DNA from 2 places in the Arthrobacter sp. 10T425 genome. Region 1 is predicted to be linked to the other one. Evidence: predicted binding sites of a transcription regulator. Region 1 holds the regulator's gene; the other holds the start of a gene.
The links. Region 1 encodes HrcA, which represses chaperone genes, less so after heat shock. Its sites were predicted from a motif close to TTNGCACTCGNNNNNNNCGAGTGCNAA; they were not measured.

Region 1 (8,969 bases):
GGTAGCCATGACCGTTTCGGACGCCGCGAGGTAAGCCTCCTGATCGACGGGCAGGATCACAGCATCGGGCACTTTCCGGGCCGCAATGCGTAAGGGCATTCCGGAACCCACGCCGAATGCCCTCGCTTCGTAGGATGCCGTCGACACCACGGCGCGTTCCGTGGGGTCGCCCCGACCGCCGACAATGATCGGCTTGCCAGCAAGCTCCGGCCGCCGGAGCACTTCGACCGCCGCGATGAACTGGTCGAGATCGACGTGCAGCACCCATGGGATTCCACTCACGCCACCAGTGTGCCCTAAACATCCCTTGCAAGCATCGGCCCTCCACCAAGCCTGGCCGGACTCGCCGTCGTCGACGCGCCCTCCCGTGACGAAGCATTGGAGCGGGCCGCCAAGATCGCCGCCGCTTGCCGCTGTGCGCGGGAGGTCCGCGGGTTCGTGCCTGACCCCACGGGATAATTTGTGTGCTGGATGCCCCCGTGATCGACTGATGCGATGACCCACCGCATTGCCGTCGGCGTACTCTTCGGGCCACGAGGCGTTCTGATGTGCCGCCGGGTCCCGACATCGAAATGGTACCCGGGTATGTGGGACTTCCCGGGCGGCCACATCGAGGACGGCGAATCAGCCGGCGAGGCGCTGGCCAGGGAGCTCCTCGAAGAAATCGCAGTCAACGTCGTCCCGCCTACGAACGCTCCCACGTTTAGGGTCCAGGACAACGAGGGCTCACCTGAGGGGTTGGCGCTCTCGGGGTGGGTCCTGGAAATGTGGACCGGCGATCCTGCCAACTTGGCCAGGGATGAGCACTCCGAAATACGCTGGTTCAGCCCTAACGATGCCCTCGGACTGGACCTCGCGCACGCCCATTACACCGAAGTACTTCAACACCTTTGAAGTTTAAGAAACGGCGGCGCCTGAAGAGGACAGACTTACACGCATTCTGATAAAGGCCGGCCCGCGGATGGGTTCTGATAGGTGTCGGCCTTCGGAGCACCTTGGCATATGGAACCAGACCGTCCGGCTCGAGGAAACGCGTGCCGGGTGCGCATCGGGGGTATAGTCGGCGCATGCAACTTTCGCGTCGATTTATATGCCCCCGGCCGGTCCCCGGCCGCGAGGGCTCTGAGGCGCGCGCCTAGGTCCTGGCGCCGGGTTTGAGTCGGGGGAAGTCAACCCACCACTCGAAATCCGAAAACAAGGACCTGCAATGCCCTCATATCTCAGTCCCTCCGAGCTCCACGACGCTTTGACCATCCGCGATCTTTCAGATCCGGACGGCGGGCCCCATGCAATGCAGCCGCTGTTGCAGGGCATCCTCGACGCGCTCAGCCGCGAATGGAGAGTGCCACAACGAATCGTCCGCCACAGCCCGCTGGTGAGCGTGGCCGACAATTACGACCGCTTGGGGTTCAAGGAATCAGATGTGACGCGGGATCAAAGGTATTCCCGCTATCTCCGCCCGACGGTCATGCTCCGAAGCCACACGTCGGCTTCCATCCCGCAGCTGCTGCGTGCACTGCACGCGGACCAATCCATGGACGAGCTCTGGGCGGTCCCAGGTCTGGTCTACCGGCGCGATTGCATCGACCGCACCCATGTGGGAACTCCCCACCAGGTCGACCTATGGCGCGTCAGCTCACGGGGGCAACTCGACGCCGGCAACCTGCAGGAAATGGTCGGATCGCTGGTGCAGGCGGTGCTTCCAGGAGCACCCTGGCGCGCAGTTCCGGCAGATCACCCCTACACCGAAGAAGGCTTGCAGGTCGATGTCCTCGCGGACGGGGAGTGGCTCGAACTCGCCGAGTGCGGGCTCATCGCGCCGCATCTGTTCTCCGGGGCCGGCCTGGATCCCACCAAGTGGTCGGGACTGGCTCTGGGCATGGGATTGGACCGCGCCCTCATGCTCCGCAAGGGCATCCCCGACATCAGGCTGCTTCGGTCCACAGACCAGAAGATGGACCAGCAGATGCTGGACCTGTCCCGGTGGAATCCAGTTTCCCAGATGCCCTCCATCCGCCGGGACATCTCCATCGTCATTCCCGCTGACCTGGATACCGAAGTGCTTGGAGACCGGGTGCGAACAGCGTTGGGCGCAAAGGCCGACGATCTGGAAAGTGTCGAACTCCTGGCCCTGACGCCCTGCGCTGACCTCCCCGCAGCGGCGAGGAAACGACTCCGCCTCAGCGATGGGCAGGCCAATGCACTGATACGCCTGGTGCTGCGTCCCCTCGCCCGGACCATGACAGACCCGGAGGCGAATCGGATCCGGGACGACGTCTACCTGGCCCTGCACGAGGGGCCCGTCAAGGAACTCATCGCAGGATAGTGCCTGCCGTGCCAGTTCACCATCGGGCTGCTGGCACGGCAGGCATGGAGACGCGGCCGGACCATGTCAGTGCCAGGAACCACAAGCGGACGCCATTAGGTATCAACTTTGTATCGGCCTCATATCGTTCCCGTTGCAGTTCCGACGCCAGGGCCCAAACCCGGCTGCCGCGCCGCGCCCGTGTGCCATGCTGGAATCCGGCTGTCCCGGGATCGCCGGGCCGGTCTCCGGCCGGTGAGGGATGGGGCGGCCGTCGACGGCCGACGACGGCTACAAACGGATCATCACCGCGGAACGCGGGGCGTACGACGAAGGGACAGCGGCATCAGGAAGCGTGGAGTTCAGCAGCCATCGGCGGGGCGCGTCCGCCGCGTCGCGCTGGCGTTGGCGCTGCCTGCCGTGCTCGTCCTGTCCGGCTGCGTGGCGACGCCGCAGAGCGGCATCACGAATTCCAGCAGCCCATCAGAGCTCATTCCCGCCCCGGCGTCGGGCGCCCCCACCACGAGCGCACCGCTGGAGACTGCCCAGACGTCGAACAAGGCTCCGGTGTATTGGATCGGCCGTGGCAATGACAACGCGTTTCTCTACCGCGAGTTCCGCGACGTTCCGGATCAGGACAATCCCGTCACCCGCGCCCTGCGGGTCATGATGTCGCAGAAGCCACTGGACCCGGATTTTTTCACGCCCTGGCAAAATCCGAAGAAGCTGGCGACGTCGATTTCCGGCAAGAACGTCATCACGGTGGATGTCTCCGCTGATGCCTTCAACAGCAACGTGGATGCGGCCATGGCCGAGCGCGCCATCCAGCAGCTCGTCTACACGGCGACAGCTGCCGCGGCCAGCGCCGGCCTCATCGATGCCGGACAGCAGGTCCAGGTGGTTGTGCTGGTGGACGGTCACACCGACTACGTCGCCTTCAACCATGTCCGCCTGGGCGAGCCGACCTCCCGCAGCGCCGGGATGGTGGCACCAGTGTGGATCATTGATCCGCAGGAGGGCACGTCCGTGGCCGACGGTTCGGTCAAGATCAGCGGCCGCAGCACCGTCCAGGGCGGGAAGCTCCGCTGGGCGATCCTCAAGGTCGGCGGCGACGGCGACAACGCCAAGACCGCGTATCTCAACGGCAGCGCCACCGCCTCCGCCGATGCAGCCCGGCCCGGGCTGTTCACCTTGTCCGTGAACCTCGGCCCGGGCAATTACGAGGTCCGGGTGTCCCAGGTGGACGCATCCGACAGCGCCAAGGAAGTATTCCAGGACACCCGCGGGTTCACGGTCAAGTAGCCGTCACCTCAACAAGGCATCACGTCACCTGCGGCGGCGGCTGCCGCAGGTCACCAGCGGCCGAGGATGTCACTGGCCAGCACAGTCGCGGCGGGCCCGGCCGTGGACGAACGCAGCACATGGTGCCCCAAAAGGGCCGTAACTGCGCCGGCGTCGCAAAGCCGGGTCACCTCCCGCGGGCTGATGCCGCCTTCCGGACCCACGATCAGCAGGACCTCACGGGATCCGGCATCATCTGCCACCACATCGCCGGGCCCAACACTTTCCAGCCAGGCCTCGAGTACCTGCCGCAGCGGGCGCACGGCGTCTTCGTGCAGGATGACGGCGAGGTCTGCCGCCGTTACGGCCGCCTGCAACCCGGCGCCGTCGACGGCGGCCCGGACCTCGGGAATCCATGCCCGGCGCGCCTGTTTGGCGGCTGCCGTCACCACCGACTGCCACTTGGCATGCGCCTTCGCGGCCCGCTCAGCCTTCCACCGCACAATGGACCGCTCGGCCTGCCAGGGAATGACGGCGTCGATGCCCAACTCGGTCGCGGTCTCGGCCGCCAGTTCATCGCGGTCGCCCTTCGCCAGGGCCTGGACCAGGACCAGCCGTGTTCCTGGCCGTGGTTCCTCAGCCAGGTCCACGCATTCGACGCTCAGCTCCCCGGCAGCGACGGCTGTCACGGTGCCGGTCAGGCGCTTGCCTGCGCCGTCCGCGATGTCGACCGCTTCGCCGACGCCGATCCGTTTGACGGTGACGGCGTGGCGGGCCTCGGTTCCCTCGAGGACGAAGGCCGAGCCGGGGACCTGCTGGTCCAGGGTGCCTGGGGCGGTGAAGAAGACCGGGTTACTCACCGCTACAGGTTACCGAGCCGGTCCCGCAGTTTGGCGAAGACGCCGCCGCTGGCCGCAAGCTTTCCTTCCGTGAGGTGCTCGCCACGGTGCTTGGCCAGCTGGCGGAGAAGTTCCTCCTGGACGTGATCGAGCTTGACCGGTGTTTCCACCTGCAGGTGCACCTTCAGATCGCCGCGGCCGTGGCCGCGCAGGTGCGTGACGCCAAGACCGCGAAGGGTGATGATCTCGCCGGACTGGGTGCCGGCCTTGACGTCGATCTCCTGCTGTCCGTCGAAGGTGTCGAGGGATATTTCGGTGCCGAGGGCGGCCGCCGTCATGGGAATGTTGAGGCTCGCGTGCAGGTCATCGCCCTCGCGCACGTAAGTGGCGTCGTTGTTGACCCTGATCTCCACGTACAGGTCCCCGGCGGGGCCGCCGGCAGGGCCGGCCTCGCCCTGGCCGGACAGCTGGATGCGGGTGCCGGTGGCCACGCCGGCCGGGACCTTGACGGTCAGCGAGCGGCGGCTGCGGATCCGGCCCTGGCCGCTGCATTCGTTGCACGGGTCCTTGATGACGGTGCCGAAGCCCTCGCAAGACCCGCAGGGGGCGGACGTCATGACCTGGCCCAGGATGGACCGCACGGCGCGCTGGACCTGACCGCTGCCGCCACAGATGTCGCAGCGGACCGGGTGGGTGCCCTCCCGGCAGCAGGACCCCTCGCAGGTGGGGCAGATGACGGCCGTGTCGACCTCGAGCTTTTTGTTCACGCCGAACACCGCATCGCGGAGGTCGATCCGGACGCTGATCAGCGCGTCCTGGCCGCGGCGGACCCGTGATGCCGGGCCGCCCTGGCCGCCACCGGCGCCGAAGAAGGTCTCGAAGATGTCCTGGAAGGCGAAGCCCTGGCCCGAGTAGCTGCCGCCGCCGAACCCGTTGTCGGTGCCGTTCTCGTTGCCGGTGGTGTCATAGACCCGGCGCTTCTGCGGATCGGAGAGGACCTCGTAGGCGTGCGTGACGGCCTTGAACCTGTCCGAGGCGTCCTCCCCGGGGTTCACGTCCGGGTGCAGGGTCCGGGCCAGTTTCCGGTAGGCCTTCTTGATCTCCTCCCCCGATGCGTCGCGGGAGACTCCAAGAACGTCGTAGTGGCTGCTCAAAGTGTGTATCTCTTCCTTGTTGTACTGCCTGTGGGGTACTGCCTGTGGGGCACTGCCTGTGGGGCAAGAAGTCGTATTCGGTCCCGGGCCTGTCAGGGCCCCAGGATCCTCGAAAGGTAGCGGGCCACCGCTCGGACGGCGGCCATGGTGGTGGGATAGTCCATCCGGGTGGGCCCAAGCACTCCGACCTTGGCCGTGGCGTCCGGCCCGTAGGCGGTGGCCACGACCGAGGCCTCGGCGAGACCGTCGTAGGGGTTTTCCCGGCCGATGCTGACGGTCACGCCGCGCGGGTCTTCGGCCATTTCGCTGAGCAGGCGGAGCATGACCACCTGTTCCTCGAGGGCCTCCAGCACGGGGCCGATGCTGAGCGGGAAGTCCACATTGGAGCGGGCCAGGTTGGCGGTGCCGGCCATGACCATGCGCTCTTCACGGCTGCTCGTGGCCAGGGCCTCAAGGCCGCGGGCCAGCGCCTGGGCTGCTCCGCGCCGCGCGGGCGGGCCACCGGCAACGACGGCGGGCAGCAACTGCGGCATCAGGCTCAGCGGCGTACCGGAGAGGCTGGCCAGAAAACTGCTCCGCAATTCCGACAGCGCGTCGTCGGGAATGTCCTGCCCGACGTCGATCACGCGCTGCTCCACCTTGCCCGTGTCAGCGATCAGAACAGCCAGCACTTTCCTGGGCGCCAGCAGCACGAACTCAATGTGCCGCACCCGGGCGCGGCTGAGCAGCGGATACTGCACGACGGCGACCTGGTTGGTCAGGTGCGAGAGGAGCCTCACGGTCCGGTCAAGGATGTCGTCGAGGTCCTCGGATCCTTCCAGCAGCGCCTGGATGGCCCGGCGCTCGGCCTGGGACAACGGCTTCACCGCTGAGATCTGGTCGACGAACAACCGGTAGCCCTTGTCAGTGGGGATCCGGCCTGCACTCGTGTGCGGTGCCGTGATCAGGCCCTCGTCTTCCAGCGCCGCCATGTCATTTCGGATCGTGGCGCTCGAGACGCCGAGATGGTGCCGTTCAACGAGCGCTTTGGAACCAACGGGCTCACGCGAATGGACGTAGTCCTCCACGATGGCGCGCAGCACTTCGAGTTTGCGCGGTTCGCTCACGCTCCACCTCCAATCGACTGTCCCGCAGCCGGTGCCACCCCCGCGTCCGGTCCGGGTCCACCAGTGGTGCACGGACGGCCCGCCACAGGACAAGGGTTAGCACTCGACATGCCTAAGTGCTAACCAGTCTAATATGAGTCGCCGCGTTGTTAGCATTGGATTCGCTCCAGGCGTGGCCCGCGGGAACGCGATTCCCGTCACGCCGGCGCCGAGACCGTGGCAGATGCTGCCGTTGCCGCGCCGTCGCGGTCCGGTTCCGGCCCCCGGAGAGTTCCACCGACCGCCGTACATTCCGAGTGCAAAGTAAGCGTGAAGAGATGTCGTACCAGAACTGGGGACCCCAGGACCTGTCCGCCCCCGCCAAGACCCAGTTGCCGGAAGTCCCGGTGGAACGCGGGATGGTCCTCGAGGAGGTCCAGTCCGGCTGGGTGGGCGCCGTAACCCGCGTGGAGAAGTCCGGCGGCATGCACGTGGTGGCGCTGGAGGACCGGCGGGGCAAGTCGCGGTCCTTCCGCCTCGGCTTCGGCTTCCTCTTGGACGGCCAGCCCATCCGCCTGATGCCGCCGGCCCCGAAAAGGACGGCACCGGCCGCCGGTGCCGGCCGCACGGCGTCGGGCTCGGTGCGGGTGGCCGGGCAGCGCGCACAGGTGGCCAAGGCCAGCCGCATCTGGGTGGAAGGAAAGCACGACGCCGAGCTGGTGGAGAAGGTCTGGGGCGATGACCTCCGGGTGGAGGGCATCGTCGTCGAGCCCCTGCACGGCATTGACGACCTCGCGTCCGCCGTGGCGGACTTCGGCCCGGGCCCCGGCCGGCGCCTCGGCGTGCTCGTAGACCACCTGGTGGCCGACTCCAAGGAGTCGCGGATCGCCGACGCCGTCATGGCCTCACCGGGCGCCGCAGGCAACGTCCTGATTGTGGGGCACCCCTACGTGGACGTGTGGCAGGCCATCCGGCCCTCGGTCCTGGGGATCGAGCAGTGGCCCGTGATCCCCCGCGGCACGGACTGGAAGACCGGGATCCTGATGGCTTTCGGGTGGCCCCACTCCACGAAGGAGGACATCGGCCTCGGCTGGCAGAAACTCCTGGGGGCTGTCCGCAGCTACGCTGATCTGGAGGCGTCGCTGCTTGGCCGCGTGGAAGAGGTCATTGACTTCCTCACCGTGCCCTAGTCCGCCGCGGCGGCCGCCCCTGATCTCCATTTCCTTGCCCGAGCAAGTATTCTTGAAACGGCGGCCGCGCTTCCAGTGCGGTCCCGGCTATTTCAGGCACAACCCAGGCAGCAACGCATCACCGCAATCCGAAGGGCTACACCGTGGCAGATAACGCACGCGAACACACGGGCAATCAGGCTGGCCATGGCCAGCCCCCGTACCATGGCGTTCCGGCAAACGCGCTGCCGCTGACGGCCAGCGAGGACCGCCAGTGGGCCACGCTCGCGCACTTCGGCGGCATCCTGGGCTGCGTGCCGTCGCTGCTGATCTACCTCATCTTCAAGGACCGCGGCCCGTTCACGGCACAGGAATCCAAGGAAGCCCTCAATTTCACCTTGCCGCCGACCCTGGCCGCGGTACTGGCCAATCTGCTGGTCTTCATCCCGGTGGTGGGCAACCTCTTCGCCGTGCTCGCCACGGTGATCTGGATCGCCGTGACGTGCTTCTCGGTGGCGGCAGGCATCCACGTCAACCGCGGCCAGCCGCACCGCTACGAGTTCAACCTGCGCTGGATCAAATAGCCGGCCCGGACCCAAGCACGAGAGCCGGCCGCCGCCCGTCAGGGGCAGCGGCCGGCTCTCTTTTGTGTGGCAGGGTGTTGTGGCCGCTGATGCGGGCAACCAAGTCGTGGAAGTTTTGCCGGCCAGACTAGTCCGGCAGGATCCTGCGGACGACGGCGTCGGCCAGCAGCCGGCCCTTAAGGGTGAGAATGAGCCGGCCTTTGAAAGCCGCCGCGGGGTCCACGAGGCCGTCCGCGATCAGCCCCGCCACAGCGTGCCTGCCGGTGTCCCCCAGGCCGCCGAGGCTTGGGATGTCGAGCCCGGAATTGAGCCGGGCCTCGAGCATGACCCGTTCCACGTTGCGGGTTTCAGAGTCCAGCGTTTCGCGTCCGGCGGCGGGTGAGGCGCCGGCGCCGAGGCGGTTGGCGTAGGCGGTGGGGTGCTTGACGTTCCACCAGCGGACGCCGCCCACGTGCGAGTGCGCCCCCGGCCCGATGCCCCACCAGTCGTCCCCACGCCAGTAAGCGAGGTTGTGCCGGCAGGCCTGTTCGGGGGTGCGGGACCAGTTGCTGA
Region 2 (8,969 bases), on a different contig from region 1:
TGGGCGCCGTGATGCCCGCCCCGGCGAGGGCCAGGACCAGCAGCGGCCAGTGCCAGAGGTAGAGCGCATAGGAGTTATCCCCCAGCGCCACCAGGGGTTTCCAGGTCAGGAAGCGGTCAACCCCGAAGCGGCTGCCGCTTTGACCGGCGGTGATGATCGCCGCGGCGGCCAGCGTGGGCCACAGCGCGATGAATCCGGGGAACGAACGGTCCACGGTCAGCAGGAGCCCGCAGGAGAGCATGGCCACGAGGCCGGCCCAGCCGAGCACGACGCGCAGGACCCTGCCCGGTTTCAGGTACGGCAGGGCGAGGGCCAGGAGCGAGCCGAGCGCGAACTCCCAGAGCCGGGCTCCGGTATCGAAGTAGGCGTGGGCCTGGTTCGTTGCGGTCTGCTGGATCGAGTAGGCCAGGGACACGGCGAAGATGGCGCCGAAGGCCGCGGCCAGCAGGGAGCGGTAACGCAGCAGGACGTGGTCCTGGCCGGTCCGGCGCCGGAGCAGGCGGGAAAGAAGTGCGGTGCCGGCAAAGACGAGCGGCCAGAGCACGAACACCTGGCCCTGGATCGAGAGTGACCAGAAGTGCTGGAGCGGGCTCGCGCCCGAATGGTCCTGGGCGTAGTAGTCCACGGCGCTGTCCGCCAGGAGCCAGTTCTGCCGGTACAGCAGGGAGGCCCAGGCCTGTTCAAGGACGTCGGGCCAGCGGCTTTGCGGCAGGATGGCCCAGGTGCCGGCGAGGACGCCGAGAACCACCACGACGACGGCGGGCAGCAGGCGCTTGAGCAGATGCAGCCAGTGGCTGAGCAGCCGCAGCGGCGCGCCGCTTTCGACTTTCCGCGTGAAGCTGAGTGTCATCAGGAAGGCTGAAATGAGGAGGAAGATGTCCACGCCGCCGGAGACCCGGCCCAGCCACACGTGGTACGTGACCACCATGAGGACCGCGAGGGCGCGAAGGCCCTGGACTTCGGGGCGGTAGCTTGTTTTTCGGGTCGCCGGAGAACCTGCATCCGCCCGTGGCGGGGTGACGGTGGTTCGCTCGTTCGACACAAAGATCCCTTCAGGCCGGTTTCCAAAACATCAATGTTACCGAAACGTAATTTTCTTTGCCAATCACACGGGCCCGGCGGTGTCCTTCACACGCCTGGCCGGCGGCGCACCCAGGGGGGCGGCGGCGCCGTCGGCCCCGGGGCGGAAGCTAGGCTGGTAGGAGTCTGAGGAGGCCGCCACGTGATCGTGCAGGTGCGCATTTGTGTTCCGGGTGAATTGTCCGGAGTTGTTCTCGAAAGTTGTACGAACCACGTCGGCGTCTCGGAAGTGGCGCTCGCGAAGGCCTCTTCCGTCACGCCGCCCGGGGACGTCATCGAGGTTCTGCTGGCCCGGGAATCCGTGGAGGGGCTCGTGGAGAAGCTGCACGCCCTCGATGTCCAGCAACGGGGATCGATTACGGTCATCGCACCGGACCTTGTGCTCTCGGACCGCGCCGACAGGGCGGAGGCGGAGGCTCCAGGTGAGGGCGCGGACGCTGTGATCTGGGACGAGGTGTCGCGGCAGACCGGCGAGGATTCGCGCCTGACGTGGAGTTTCCTGGCGTTCCTGGTCCTGGCGACCCAGCTGGCGGCCATCGGCATCGTGACGGACTCCACCATTGCGATCGTCGGCGCCATGGCCGTGGGCCCGGAGTTCGGCCCGCTGGCTGCCCTGGCCGTAGCCCTGGTCCGGCGCCAGCGGCGGCTCGGACGTGACGCGGCGCTGGCCCTCGGCGTCGGTTTTCCCGTCGCGATGCTGGCCGCCGCGCTGACCGCGTGGCTCTCCGTGCCACTCGGGCTGTTCCCCGCGGACGCGCTGGACCACGGTTCAGCAGTTGAATTCATCTACCACCCCGGCCCTTATTCCCTGATCGTCGCCGTCCTCGCCGGGACAGCCGGGATGCTGTCGGTCATCAGCCGGCGCTCGGCGGCGCTGATCGGGGTGTTCATCTCCGTCACGACGGTGCCGGCAGCCGGGTTCGTGGCCGTGGCACTGGTCCTGGGCGAGTACCAGAAGGCAGCCGGCTCCGCCCTGCAGCTGTTCCTGAACCTGCTCGGAATCGTGGTGGCCGCCGTCGGGGTCCTGCTGTTCTACCGGCTGGTGACCAGGCGGCTGGCACCGGACACTGCCCGCCAGCTGCGGCGCAGGGCGGACCGCTCCCAGCACTGACGCACGGGCGCCGCAGGTGCCCGCAACGGCCGGCAGTCCTGGGGACAGTCGGCCGGCAGGCCCGGGGACCGTGCAGCTTAGGGGCCCGGGGACCGTGGAGCTGCGGGGACTACGGCCGGCAGGCCCGGGGACCGTGGAGCTTAGGGGCCCCATCCGGTCGCGGCGAGGAGCCTTTGGCTGAACATGGGGGCCATGCTGGCCGCATAGCTCCGGCTGAGGTGGTTGTCGTCCAGGTAGACGTAGGTGTTGCCGACCGCGCCCGGGCATTCCGTGCCATTGCAGATCAGGTCAGTCATGTCAACGAACGCGACGCCCGGCACCTTGCCATCCAGCGCGGCCAAGGGATTCGTTGCCGCAAGCATGCCCTGCTCGCGCGGCCTGCAGTCCGGCGCGTCGGCACCCTTGGTCGCTACGCACTCCGCCATGTTGAAGGTAAAACGCGGATTGTCCCGGAGGGCCACGACCTTGATGCCCTCGTCCGTCCAAGCCTTCGCGGTGGCTTCGAAGCCCGGGATCACGGTCTCCTGTGGCGACGACGGCGCCGCCTCAGTGCCCACGATGATGATGGCGTCCGGCGGGTTGTTCTTCACTTCGGATGCGACGGCCGCATTGAAATTGTCGCAATCCGCCGAGACGTGCTGCGGCGCGATGTTGGGCTTGCAGGCACCCTTGAGCATGGCGTAGAGCCGCCAGCCCTTCTCATCGCTGAGGGGAGCAATCGAGCCCAGCCATTGCTGTGCGTGTGAATCCCCGATCACGAGGACCTTTTTCGCTCCGGTGTCGGATTGATTGTTCTGGAAACAGTCCTTCTGAAGGACCGGGTCCTGCGGCTGCAGGTCACCGGAGCACGAGTTAGGGAGGCTGGCCCAGTCCTGCGGCAGCGTCTGCGGGGTGGGGAGCAGGACGGCGTTGGCGTCGGCCTGGTCCACATAGCCCGGCGTCAGCGCCAGGGCGCCCGGGTTGTTCTTCGGGGCTTGGGCCAGGACTGCTTCGCTTTCGAGGTGCTGCTGGATCTGAATCCCCGCCAGCGGCACGGCGGCGGTGACCACGGCCACGGCGATGGCAACGAGGGCGCCGCGCCGCCGCACCTCCGGCCACTGCCACTCACGCCAGGGCTTCTCAATGAAGCGGGTGGTGAGGTAGGCGAGCACCAGGGAAACAGTGACGATGACGGCGCCTGTGATCAGACCCGCTTTTTCCCTGTGCATCACGGCAAGGGAGATGACCAGAACCGGCCAGTGCCACAGGTACAGGGCATACGAAATGTCGCCCAGCCGGACCAAGGGCTTCGAACTCAGGATCCGGTCGACGCCCAGCTTGCTGCCCGACTGCCCGGCTGCGATGACACAGGCGGCCGCCAGGGTGGGCCAGAGCGCCACAAACCCGGGAAAGGAAGCCTGGACGTTGAGCAGGAGGCCGCAGCTGAGCATGGCCACAATGCCCAGCCAGCCAAGCCCGATCCGCCAGCCCCGCGGAAGCCGCAGGGCAGGAAGGGCCAAAGCCACGAGCGTGCCCAGGGCAAACTCCCACAGCCGGGCCCAGGTGTCGAAGTACGCCTCCGTTTGGCTCGCCTGGGTGAAGACGATCGAGTAGAGCAGCGAAACAACGAAGATCACGGCGAAGACGTAGGACAGCAGCACACGGTAGCGGAGCCCGAAGCGCTTGGCGACGAACGCGGCCCCCACAAAAATGAGCGGCCACAGGATAAAGACCTGGCCCTGGATCGAAAGGGACCAGAAATGCTGGAAGGGACTGGCCTGGCTGTGATCCGCGGCGTAGTAGTTTGTCGCCTGGGTCTGCAGGAGCCAGTTCTCGGCATAGCCCAGGGAGGCCCAGCCCTGGTTGATGATTTCCATCCACCGGGTCCGGGGCAGGAAGAGGACAGTTGCGGCAAGGATGGCCACCAGGACGGTGACGGCGGCAGGGACGAGGCGCCGGAAAAGGTGCAGCCAGTGTTTGATGAGGGCCATGGACCGGCCCTGCTCGTACCGGCCCACGAACTGCAGCGTCATAAGGAAGGCCGAGATCAGCAGGAAGACGTCCACGCCGCCGGAAACCCGGCCCAGCCAGATGTGATAGGTCATGACCATCAGCACAGCGAGGGACCGGAGTCCCTGGATTTCGGGCCTGAAGGTGGATTTTCGGCCAGACTTGGCTGCGGGATCGTGCCCCGTCGCGGCAATGTGCCGGGCAGGCCGGGGCAAGGTTCCTTGCTGTGTCATAGAACTACCCCTCAACCAGATAACCAAAGCCTCCATGTTACCAAACCGTAATTTTGATGGCCAATCGTCACGGCGGCCACTGAACCCCATTGAGGCATGCCAACGTGGGAGTTTCCAGTGAACCCGGGACGCTGGAGCGGCACCTGACGGGTTAACTCTGCCAGAATCACGGCAACTTGCGGCCACGAACACGGCAGGACGGCAGCAGAGACTCGACAGAAAAAGGGACGGCCCGGCAGATGCCGGACCGTCCCCCCTGCGGGCAGAGCCTAGTGCTTGTGCCCTGCGTGCTCGTCTTCGTCAGCCGGCTTCTCCACCACGAGGGTTTCCGTGGTGAGGACCAGTGCCGCGATGGAGGCCGCGTTGCGCAGAGCCGCACGCGTCACCTTCACGGGGTCGATCACGCCAGCGGCGATCAGGTCTTCGTATTCGCCGGACTTGGCGTTGAAGCCCTGGTTCACGGCGGATTCGGCGACCTTGGCAGCCACGACATAGCCGTCGAAGCCGGCGTTCTGGGCGATCCAGCGCAGCGGCTGGACCAGGGCGCGGCGGACGATGCCGACGGCCGCAGCCGCGTCACCTTCGAGGGCCTGGACGGCCGCGTCCTCGTCGAGCGCCTTCAGCGCGTGGATGAGGGCGGAGCCGCCGCCGGCCACGATGCCTTCTTCGAGGGCAGCGCGGGTGGAGGACACGGCGTCCTCGATGCGGTGCTTCTTTTCCTTCAGCTCAACCTCGGTGGCGGCGCCGACCTTGATCACGCCGATGCCGCCGGCCAGCTTGGCCAGGCGTTCCTGCAGCTTTTCCTTGTCCCAGTCCGAATCGGTGCGGGTCAGCTCGGCGCGCAGCTGGGCAACACGGGCGGCGACGTCCTCGGCCGAACCGGCGCCGTCGACGATCGTGGTGTTGTCCTTGGTGATCGTGATGCGGCGTGCGGTGCCGAGCACCTCGAGGCCAACGGTGTCCAGGCTCAGGCCCAGCTCCGCGGAGACAACCTGCGCACCGGTGAGGGTCGCGATGTCCTGCAGCATGGCCTTGCGGCGGTCACCGAAGCCCGGCGCCTTGACGGCGACGACGTTCAGCGTGCCGCGGATGCGGTTGACGATCAGCGTGGACAGGGCCTCGCCCTCGACGTCTTCGGCGATGATGAAGAGCGGCTTGGAGCTCTGCAGCGCCTTTTCCAGCAGCGGCAGGAAATCCTGCACTGAGGAGATCTTGCCCTGGTTGATCAGGATCAGGGCGTCCTCGAGGACGGCCTCCTGGCGTTCCGCGTCGGTGACGAAGTACGGGGACAGGTAGCCCTTGTCGAACTGCATGCCCTCGGTCAGTACCAGCTCGGTCTGCGTGGTGGAGGACTCCTCGATGGTGATCACACCATCCTTGCCGACCTTGCCGAACGCCTCGGCCAGCAGCTCGCCGACCTCGTCGCTCTGGGCGGAGATTGCGGCAACGTTGGCAACCTGCGTGCCTTCAACCGGGCGGGCGTTCTCCAGCAGACGGGCGGCGACGGCCTCGACCGAAACCTCGATGCCGCGCTTGATTTCGCCAGGCGCGGCGCCTGCCGCTACGTTGCGCAGGCCTTCCTTGACCAGGGCCTGGGCCAGGACGGTGGCGGTGGTGGTGCCGTCGCCGGCAACATCGTTGGTCTTGGTGGCGACCTCCTTGGCAAGCTGCGCGCCAAGGTTCTCGTAGGGGTCATCCAGCTCGATTTCACGGGCGATGGTCACACCATCGTTGGTGATCGTGGGGGCGCCCCACTTCTTGTCCAGTACGACGTTGCGGCCGCGCGGACCCAGCGTGACCTTGACGGTGTTGGCGAGCTTATCGATGCCGGCTTCAAGCGACCGGCGGGCAGCGTCGTTAAACGCAAGCTGCTTTGCCATGGTTTTGTCCTTTCAAGACAGAACCCCGCGCAACTGATCCATTCAATGCGAAAGGATCGGCTGCGCGGGGGTCCAAGAGAGTTACTTTACGACGATCGCCAGAACGTCGCGGGCGGAGAGCACGAGGTACTCGGTGCCGCCGGTCTTGACTTCGGTTCCACCGTACTTGGAGTAGATGACGACGTCGCCAACGGCAACGTCAACGGGAACGCGGTTGCCGTTGTCATCGAAGCGGCCGGGGCCTACTGCAACAACTTCGCCTTCCTGCGGCTTCTCCTGCGCGGAGTCCGGGATAACCAGGCCGGAAGCCGTGGTCTGCTCGGCTTCGAGCGGGCGGACAACAATACGATCCTCAAGAGGCTTAATAGAGACCGACACTCGGACCTCTCCTTTTCGTCAGCAAATTCGTGGACTATGAAGCGGTGATGCCAAGGCGCACAGACCGTCGTCGCGGTGCCGGCAGCGTGCCTGGCGGAACGCGCTTCATGTGTTAGCACCCTCCTAGGGAGAGTGCTAATGACGACTCTATGTAAATGGTTAGCACTCGGTCAAGGCGAGTGCCAGAAATTCGTTCCGGGTGAACATTTCCCCTTAGGGGACATGCCCATTTTTCGCTGCGGCCGGAGGACACTTGGGCGTCATGCTCTGTACCCGTGCTGAGCGATGGACATACCCAACGGGTGCGGGCTGCCCGGGAGGACATGCCCATTCTTCGCTGCGGCCAGAGGACACTTGGGCATCATGCTCTGTGCCCGCGCTGAGCGATAGACATACCCAACGGGTGCGGGCTGCCGGGGAGGACATGTCCATCCGTGGCGCAGGAGGCTGGGCATGTCCCCTGGCCCGTGGCCGTTGGCCGTTTGGCGGTGCGGTGCGCGCCCACCAGCGGCGTCTATTCGCGCGCCTACTCGATGGCTACTGGTCTGCGAGGTCGTCGAAGTCCACGTCCTCGCCGTCGTCTTCGTCCGTGTTCTGGCCTTCGTCATTCCGGTGCCGGAACGACAGCACGGCGCCGGCGGCGGCCAGCAGAATGCCGGCGACGAGGAAGATGATGCCGCCGAGCCGGGCCGCGGTATAGGTCTCGCGGATGGCCCGGGCCTCATCCGTGGCGTCCTGGACGTTCTTGCCGCCGACGGAATACACGGTGGCGTTGAAGGAATCGAGGAAGAAGATAATCACCAAAAGTGCGACGGACACGACGGCGATCACCGCGCCGGCGATCAGCGCCGGTTTTGCGTAGCGGGCAAGTCCCTGCGGCCGCCGGCGCTCCTGCCTGGCGTCGTCGTCGCCGGCCGTGTCCTGCCCGGCCGTGTCCGCTGAGATGCTGTCGCCTGTGCCGCTGTCTTCCATGCCATCAAGCCTAGCCCCCGCCGTCCGGTCACAACGCGCCCGCGGACCTCAACTACGCTGGATGCCATGACTGACGCACCGCAGGAATATATTGCCCCGATCCTCACCCCCGAGGGCTGGGAGCTGCTGGCGTCGTTGGGCCCGTACCGCGAGGACGAGGCCTTCCGCCTCACGGCGTCGCTGCGCAAGGCCGGCCACTCCCCCGAGCTGGTCTCGGCCGTGCTCACCCAGTCCCGGCTGCGGACCAAGGCCGAGGCGAAGTTCGGCGAATTCGCCCGGCAGATGATTTTCACGAAGGCCGGTCTGGAGCAGGCCACCCGGCTCACGGTGGCGGCACGGCACGCGCAGCGGTTCGCGGAGGCCGGGATCGGCCACGTCGCGGATCTCGGCTGCGGGCTCGGGGCGGACTCCATGGCCCTGGCCTCTCTGGACCTGGTGGTCACCGCCGTGGAAATGGACGAGGCCACGGCCGCCTGCGCCACGATGAACCTGATCCCGTTCCGCAACGCCACGGTGGTCCATTCCGATGCAACGTCGGTATCCCTCGAGGGGATCGACGGCGTCTGGCTCGACCCAGCCCGGCGCACGACGTCCACTTCGGGAACCAAGCGGATCTGGGATCCGGAGGATTTCTCCCCGCCGCTGTCCTTCGTGGAGTCACTCGCCGGCACCGGCCGCGCCGTCGGCGTGAAGATGGGCCCCGGCATGCCGCACGATTCCGTGCCGGCCGGCTGCGAGGCGCAGTGGGTCTCCGTGGGCGGGGACGTGACCGAAGTGGCCCTGTGGTTCAACGCGGTGCGGCGTCCCGGGGTGCGGCGCGCGGCCCTCGTGCTCGGCCCCCTTGGTTCCGCTGAGCTCACCAGCGGCGAGGACTTCGGTGCCGGCCCGGTGGCGCCCGTGGGACCCGTGGAGGGGTACCTGTATGAGCCCGACGGCGCGGTGATCCGCGCCGGCCTGGTGGCCGACGTCGCGCTCCAGCTGGGCGGGCACCTCGTGGACGAGCACATCGCCTACATCTGCGCCCCGGAGCTGCATGACACCCCGTTCGCCAAGGCGTACAGGGTCCTGGAGGTGATGCCGTTCAACGTCAAGGCACTCAAGACGTGGGTCAAGGATCAAGGCATCGGGGTCCTGGACATCAAGAAGCGCGGTATGGCTGTCACGCCCGAAGAGCTGCGCAAGCAACTCCTGCCCGGCGGCAGCGCAAAGCACAAGGACAAGAAATCCGCCACCCTGGTCCTCACCAGGATCGGCGAGGACCGGGTGGCCGTCTCGGTGGAGCCGGCCTAGCTGTACTGCCCAGGGACGTTGGTTCGGTGAATGTGA

Region 2: groES (co-chaperone GroES) is a predicted target of HrcA. The motif match lies at 6,831-6,857, and genes of this name have one in related genera.

Annotation. Positions count from the first base shown of each region.
Region 1 is NZ_JBFTGZ010000001.1:330,313-339,281, reverse strand. It holds gene AC1DDH_RS01595 (DNA polymerase IV) at 1-282, opposite strand, end outside; gene AC1DDH_RS01590 (NUDIX domain-containing protein) at 496-894, shown strand; gene srmL (PheS-related mystery ligase SrmL) at 1,208-2,326, shown strand; gene AC1DDH_RS01580 (GerMN domain-containing protein) at 2,726-3,607, shown strand; gene AC1DDH_RS01575 (16S rRNA (uracil(1498)-N(3))-methyltransferase) at 3,658-4,446, opposite strand; gene dnaJ (molecular chaperone DnaJ) at 4,449-5,579, opposite strand; gene hrcA (heat-inducible transcriptional repressor HrcA) at 5,672-6,685, opposite strand; gene AC1DDH_RS01560 (DUF3097 domain-containing protein) at 7,003-7,854, shown strand; gene AC1DDH_RS01555 (DUF4870 domain-containing protein) at 7,998-8,417, shown strand; gene hemW (radical SAM family heme chaperone HemW) at 8,545-8,969, opposite strand, start outside.
Region 2 is NZ_JBFTGZ010000013.1:115-9,083, reverse strand. It holds gene AC1DDH_RS15045 (acyltransferase family protein) at 1-1,042, opposite strand, end outside; gene AC1DDH_RS15040 (DUF389 domain-containing protein) at 1,223-2,191, shown strand; gene AC1DDH_RS15035 (acyltransferase family protein) at 2,332-4,413, opposite strand; gene groL (chaperonin GroEL) at 4,683-6,293, opposite strand; gene groES (co-chaperone GroES) at 6,375-6,671, opposite strand; gene AC1DDH_RS15020 (hypothetical protein) at 7,209-7,643, opposite strand; gene AC1DDH_RS15015 (class I SAM-dependent methyltransferase) at 7,710-8,933, shown strand.